2 regions of the Bradyrhizobium sp. WSM4873 genome follow, and region 2 is predicted to be linked to the other one. Evidence: predicted binding sites of a transcription regulator. Region 2 holds the regulator's gene; the other holds the start of a gene.
What was found. The regulator PhoB, encoded in region 2, activates phosphate uptake and scavenging genes when phosphate is short. The targets are predictions, from matches to a motif close to TGTCATNNANCTGTCAT.
Positions count from the first base shown of each region.

Region 1: a site for PhoB is predicted at 1,369-1,385, ahead of AC0L21_RS01955 (acetoacetate decarboxylase). Genes of this name have one in related genera too.

Region 1 is NZ_JBVVPS010000001.1:393,565-396,976, reverse strand. Features, by position in the region: gene AC0L21_RS01960 (patatin-like phospholipase family protein) at 127-1,302, opposite strand; gene AC0L21_RS01955 (acetoacetate decarboxylase) at 1,558-2,337, shown strand; gene AC0L21_RS01950 (transporter) at 2,447-3,412, shown strand, end outside.
Region 2 is NZ_JBVVPS010000040.1:45,281-48,692, reverse strand. Features, by position in the region: gene AC0L21_RS33285 (acetylornithine transaminase) at 1-520, opposite strand, end outside; gene AC0L21_RS33280 (GcrA family cell cycle regulator) at 976-1,488, shown strand; gene phoB (phosphate regulon transcriptional regulator PhoB) at 1,717-2,424, opposite strand; gene phoU (phosphate signaling complex protein PhoU) at 2,439-3,155, opposite strand; gene pstB (phosphate ABC transporter ATP-binding protein PstB) at 3,166-3,412, opposite strand, start outside.

The sequences.
Region 1 (3,412 bases), on a different contig from region 2:
CTGCGCCCTTTCCTTCGAGAGGGTGCGAAGACAAGAGCAAAGCTCGGGCAAAATGAGCCGCGAGAATGCGAAAGTGTGCCTGCAAGCCGGGAACGGGAATTGGGTGATCGCGACGGGACGATAGAGCTACGCGCTCTCCGTCTCCCGGTGCACGTCGTGCACCACGAGGCCCATGCCTTCGTCGGGCATCTTGATCCAGTCGCGGCGCTTGAGGGTGCGCTTGGTGTCTTCGTAGCCGGAGGTCCAGTGCTCGCGCATCGAGGTGCCCGAGAATTCGTGGTCCTTGGCGTCGCCCTCGTAGGCCTTCTGCTGGTAGATCAGATGCAGGATCGCGATCTCCGGCATGTGGCGCAGGCTTGACTTGAGTTTGCGCTCCTCCTCGGAGAGCTGCTCGTCGGGCAGCTTGGCCAAGGCCTTGTAGAGCAGGACCTTGAGGTTGTGGGTTCGGCGGTAGACGTCGGTGTTGTGGCGGGTGCGCGAGGAATACATGATGTCCTTGTGGCGGGCCATCACGTCCTGGATCGAGCGCGGCAGCACGCCGCGTGCGCTGAACAGGTCGACCTGGAACACCAGCGAATTGAGCGCGTCTTCCTGGTCGAGCAGGTGCTGAAGCGGCGTGTTGGAGACGATGCCGCCGTCCCAGAAATGATCGGTGCCGATCCGTACCATCGGCAGTGCCGGGGGCAGGGCGCCGGAAGCCATGATGTGCTCCGGCTCGATCTCGTCATGGGAATTGTCGAAATAGATGAAATTGCCGGAGAGCACGTTGACGGCGCCGACCGCGAAGCGAACCTTCTTCTCGTTGATGAGGTCGAAGTCGACGAGCTCGAGCAGGCTCTCCTTCAGCGGCATCGTGTCGTAATAGCTGGTGGCGGTCCGGGCGCCGACCGGGCTCAGCCAGGGATTGACCTGATGCGGGCTGAAGAAGCCCGGTTGGCCCATCGCCGACGTCATCCACGCGCTGGTGAGATTGCGCCACTGGCGGAAGATGTCTCCGTCAGGCGTGTAGTGCCAGATCTTGCGGTTGGTGATGCGCTCCCAGAAGATGCGCAGCGCCTCGAGCCGCTTCTCCGGCTTGTTGCCTGCGATGATGGCGGAGTTGATCGCGCCGATCGAGACGCCACAGACCCAGTCGGGCTCGATGCCGGCCTCGTGCAGCGCCTGGTAGACGCCGGCCTGGTAGGCGCCGAGCGCGCCGCCACCTTGCAACACCAGCGCAACGCGGTCGCAGCGCTCGGGCCGCCAGCCTCGCGAGGGAGGCTGATGGGTCTGATGAGCCGGTTGCGACGTTCGGGCGTCCATGGTGTGCCTCCTGGCAAGCATGGAGATCATGCTTCAATGACAGAGGCCAAACGATTGCGTCGGGCGGTGACGGCGTGATGACATTCTGGCGCCGATGCATCGCTTGCATGCACCATGAGCGCCCTAAGAATGGCTGCGGTCGTGCGGATGACGGAAATCCTTCACATCGCAGTCAATGACGGCGGCTAGCAATCTGCATCGCCGCCTGACGCTGCCGGGCGGGCATCACATGAGCACCACGAGAGGAGACCGGCGATGCGCAGGGAAGATTTACTGAGGCTTCCATCCATGCCGGCGGCTGGGCCGAGCTATCCGGCGGGGCCCTATCGCTTCGTCAACCGCGAATTCCTCGTCATCACCTACGCGACCGATCCGGAGCTGATCCGCGCCGGCCTGCCTGAGCCGCTGGAGCCGATCGACCAGCCGATCGTGCATTACGAATGGATCAGGATGCCGGACTCGTCCGGCTTCGGCAGCTACACCGAGTCTGGCCTCGTCATCCCCGCGCGCCTGCACGGCGAGGAGGTCAACTTCGTCTCGCAGATGTATCTGGACGATGATCCGCCGATCGCCGCCGGCCGCGAGATATGGGGCTTTCCCAAGAAATACGCTCATCCCAAGCTCGAGATCGTCAAGGACACGCTCACGGGCACGCTGGAATATGCCGGCCAGCTCGTCGCCATGGGCACGATGGGCTACAAGCACGAGAGCATGGCCGGCAACGGAGACCTGACCCGGGCGACGCTGTCGAAGACGCAGGTCAATCTGAAGATGATCCCCGGCGTCGACGGCCGCCTCGAGATCTGCCAGCTCGTCGCGATCAACCTCATCGACATCGTGCCGAAGGGCTCCTGGATGGGGCCCGGCCGGCTGCATCTGGTGCCGCATGTCAATGCCCCCGTAGCCGATTTCCCGGTCCGCCGCTGCCTCGGCGCGCATCATTACATCGCCGACCTGACGCTGCCGTTCGGCCGCGTCGTGCACGACTACATCAGGGAAGCCGAGTTGGCCACCACCGGGCTGGCCGCGGAGTAGGGCGTCATCATCAAACTGTAACAATGCCGTAATTGAGTACCCGCGAGGGTCCGGAAGATGCCGTCAGCCATCTTGCGGAGCGGGGCGTTCGTTGACGTTGGGGTTGGTCATGGCTGAGCCGGCTAAGCTTGTCAGCGCGATATCGGATTCCGTGCCTTGCATTCCCGGCCTGGTATGGGCATTCCGCCTCCACGGCGACGGCGGCGCCGAGGCGCTGCCGATCGACCAGCCGATCGGGTTCAGTCACGACGGCCGGCTCTGGCTGCATTTCAACCTCACGGACACGCGCGCACGGCCGTGGATCGCCGCGTCACAGCTGCCGCCGCTCGCGCGCGAGCTCTTGCTGTCCAACGACACCTTCCAGCAGCTTCACGTCATCGACCACTGCGTCTACGGCGTATTCTCCGACCTCGTGCGCGAGATCGACAGCGCGACGGAGGAGACCGCGTTCCTGCGCTTCGCCATGACCGAGCGGCTCCTGATCAGCGGCCGCCATCAGGCGCTGTGCTCGGCGGATGCGACACGCCGGGTGCTCGAAGGCGGCTACCGCGTCGACAACGTCGCCCATCTCCTTGAAAAGATCGTCGACGAGGTCGCCGACACGCTTGATAGGATGGCCGACAAGCTCGGCCAGGAGATCGACGACATCGAGGAGCGGATTTTGGCCGACGACGCCAAGCCGGAGATGCGCCGCAATCTTGGCCGGCTGCGCCGGACCTGCGTCAGGCTGCATCGCCAGCTCACCGGCCTGCGTACGCTGTTCCATCGCCTCGACCAGAAGAACACCGACCACCTGTCGCCGGACCTGCGAATCCAGGCCGGCAAGCTGGCGCAGCGGCTGGACGGCCTCGACCACGATATCGTCGAGCTGCGCGAACGCAGCCGCCTGCTCGAGGAGGAGCTGCGTTTCAAGAACGAGGAGGAAAGCAACAACCACCTCCACACGCTCTCGATCGTAACCTCGCTGCTGCTGCCGCCGACGCTGATCACCGGTATCTTCGGCATGAACACCAAGGGCCTGCCGCTGACCGATGTCGAGAGCGGATTTTTCTGGGCGGCGCTCCTGATGGCCTCG
Region 2 (3,412 bases):
CCTTTTTCACCGCCTCGAGATCGCCATGCGCAACCTGGTCGAAGCCCTCCATCGGCGGGCCGAAACCTTCGAGATATTTCGCCGAACCCGTCGCCGCCAGCGTCGCCAGCGTGCGGCCATGGAAGGCGCCTTCGAAGGTGATCATGCGATAGCGGTCGGGATGGCCCTTCGCGGCGTGATAACGGCGCACGACCTTGATCACGCATTCCAGCGCTTCGGCGCCGGAATTGCAGAAGAACACGAAGTCCGCGAAACTTTCATTGCACAGGCGCGCGGCGAGCTTTTCGCCGTCCGGGCTCTGGAACAGGTTCGACATGTGCCAGAGCTTGGTCGCCTGCTCCTGCAACGCCGCGACCAGCGCCGGATGGGCATGGCCGAGCGCGTTCACCGCCACCCCCGAGGTGAAATCGAGATAGCGCTCGCCATTAGTCGCGATCAGCCAGCAGCCTTCGCCACGCTCGAAACCGAGGTCGGATCTGGCGAAAACGGGGAGCAAATGCGGCGCTGCGCTGTTAGTCATGGCGGTCACTTGAATGTTGCGGACGGTGTGAGCGTGCATTGCGCAACGCACCATCGACCGGCCCGGAAAACGAAACGTGCCGCCTCTTGAGGGCGGCACGCGCGACTATCTTAGGCCTGGTGAAACGGGTGTCAATGCCGCCCGGAAAGCCTCGCGAAACGCTGAATCCGTAGTCTTGCGGTGCCGATTTTGCGGGATTTAGCCACGGAACATGTGGAAGCGAGTCGGCGGACTCTTGCGCGGGAGTCACGCCATATTGTAGCGTTTGGATTGTCAGATACGACATCTCGTGCAGTGGTTCTGATCTTTAAGTCCTTATGTACCGGCGTAAACGTTCGGGCGTTCAAGACGCGCCCGGCGAGCCTTAAGGGATTCTGGCGGCACGGGTTTTTGAAGGCTTAGGCATTCGCTGCGAGGCCCCAGGATGGCTGGCGCGCAGCGAGGGAAAGGGTGCAATGACGGTTTTGACCTGGTCCGATGATCGCGTCGAGCAGCTGAAAAAGCTCTGGGAGGCCGGACTTTCGGCCAGCCAGATCGCGGCGGAGCTCGGCAATGTGACCCGCAATGCCGTGATCGGCAAAGTGCACAGGCTCGGCCTTTCGGGCCGCGCCAAGAGCCCTTCGTCGGCAGCGCCCCGGCCGCGCAAGGCGCGCCCCGCGCAGCACATGATGCGGGTGAGCCGCCCGATCTCGCGCGGCAACACCGCACTGGCGCAGGCCTTTGAGGTCGAGGCTGAGCCGGATCCGGTCACATACGACAACGTGGTGCCGATGAGCCAGCGGCTGTCGCTGCTGGAATTGAACGAGGCGACCTGCCACTGGCCGGTCGGCGATCCCTCGAGCCCGGACTTCTTCTTCTGTGGTGGCCGTGCGCTGTCCGGCCTGCCCTATTGCGCCCAGCACTCGCGCGTCGCGTACCAGCCGGCGTCGGATCGGCGCCGCGCACCGGTGAAGCCGGGTCCGCGGTAATCACGGCAAGTCGTCGCGCGAAGACAGTTCAACAATTTCAGTGTCGTCCTGGCGAAAGCCAGGACCCATACTCCGAGCACGCAGTAGTCGTGCGGAAGGGGTCGCTCCGAGTCTTCGCCAAACCACGTTCGGTGGTTATGGGTCCCGGATCAGCGCTCGCTTCGCTCGCTTGTCCGGGACGACGTCGGAGAATTCGGGGACAGCTCGCCAGCAAACAAGCCTGCAACCCTACACCTGCTCCGCCTTGGCAAAACGATCATCCAGCGCGTAGCCGGCGCCGCGGACGGTGCGGATCGGGTCCTGCTCGCGGCCGAGATTGAGCAGCTTGCGCAGGCGGCCGATATGCACGTCGACGGTACGCTCATCGATGTAGATGTCGCGGCCCCAAACGCTGTCGAGCAGTTGCTCGCGCGAGAACACCCGGCCCGGATGCTCCAGGAAGAACTCCAGCAGGCGATATTCGGTCGGACCGAGATCGATCGGCCGGCCCGAGCGCGCCACGCGGCGCTTGTCGCGGTCGAGCTCGATGTCGCCAAAAGCAAGCACGGTGGCGAGCCGCTCGGGGCTCGCGCGCCGCAGCAGGCCTTTCACGCGCGCGAGCAGCTCCGGCACCGAGAACGGCTTGACGATGTAATCGTCGGCGCCGGTCGCAAGACCCCGCACCCGTTCGCTCTCCTCGCCGCGCGCGGTGAGCATGATGATCGGGAGCTGCTTGGTCTCGGGACGGGTGCGAAGCCGCCGGCACAATTCGATGCCTGACAGGCCCGGCAGCATCCAGTCGAGCACGATCAGATCGGGGATGTGCTCCTTGAGGCGAGTGTCGGCGTCGTCGCCGCGCATCACCGTCTCGACGTCATAGCCGTCGCCTTCGAGGTTGTAGCGGAGAAGCTCCGTCAGAGCTTCCTCGTCCTCAACCACCATAATGCGTGCGCCCATCGGGTCGTCGCTCCTTAAGTGTTCGGTACCGTGTTGGCGAAGGTCGTCATGTCGCCCTTCGGCCGCTTGTCGGTGATCGCCTGTCCCTCGATCATGTAGAACACGGTCTCGGCGATGTTGGTGGCGTGGTCGCCGATCCGCTCGATGTTCTTGGCGCAGAACATCAAATGGATACAGAACGAGATGTTGCGCGGATCCTCCATCATGTAGGTAAGGAGCTCGCGGAACAGCGAGGTGCAGATGGCGTCGACCTCCTCGTCGCCCTTCCACACCGCCATCGCCGCCGGCAGATCATGCGCGGCATAGGCGTCCAGCACCGACTTGACCTGCTGCTGCACGAGGTCGGTCATGTGCTCGAGGCCGCGAAACAGCTTGAGCGGATGGAAGTCCGTCTCCAGCGCCGCGACGCGTTTGCCCATGTTCTTGGCGAGGTCGCCGATGCGCTCGAGATCGGTCGCGACGCGCATGGCGCCGACGATCTCGCGCAGGTCGACCGCCATCGGCTGGCGGCGGGCGATGGTGAGCACCGCACGCTCCTCGATGCGCTTCTGCAGCGCGTCGAGTTCGGTGTCGATGGCGACGACGCGCTGGCCGAGCGGGACGTCGCGGCGGATCAGCGCGTCGACGGACTCGACGATCATGCGCTCGGCGATGCCACCCATCTCGGCGACCAGGCGGGTGAGTTCCTGGAGGTCGGTATCGAAGGCCTTTGCGGTATGTTCAGAACCCATGTCGCGTCTCCTAGCCGAACCGGCCGGTGATGTAATCCTGCGTGCGCCGGTCAGTCGGCGACGTGAAGATCTTGCTGGTGTCGTCGAATTCGATCAGCTCGCCGAGATACATGAAGGCGGTCTTGTCGGAGACGCGCGCCGCCTGCTGCATGTTGTGAGTGACGATCGCGATCGTGTAATCCTCGGACAGCTCCTGGATCAGCTCCTCGACCTTGGCGGTCGAGATCGGGTCGAGCGCCGAACAGGGTTCGTCGAAC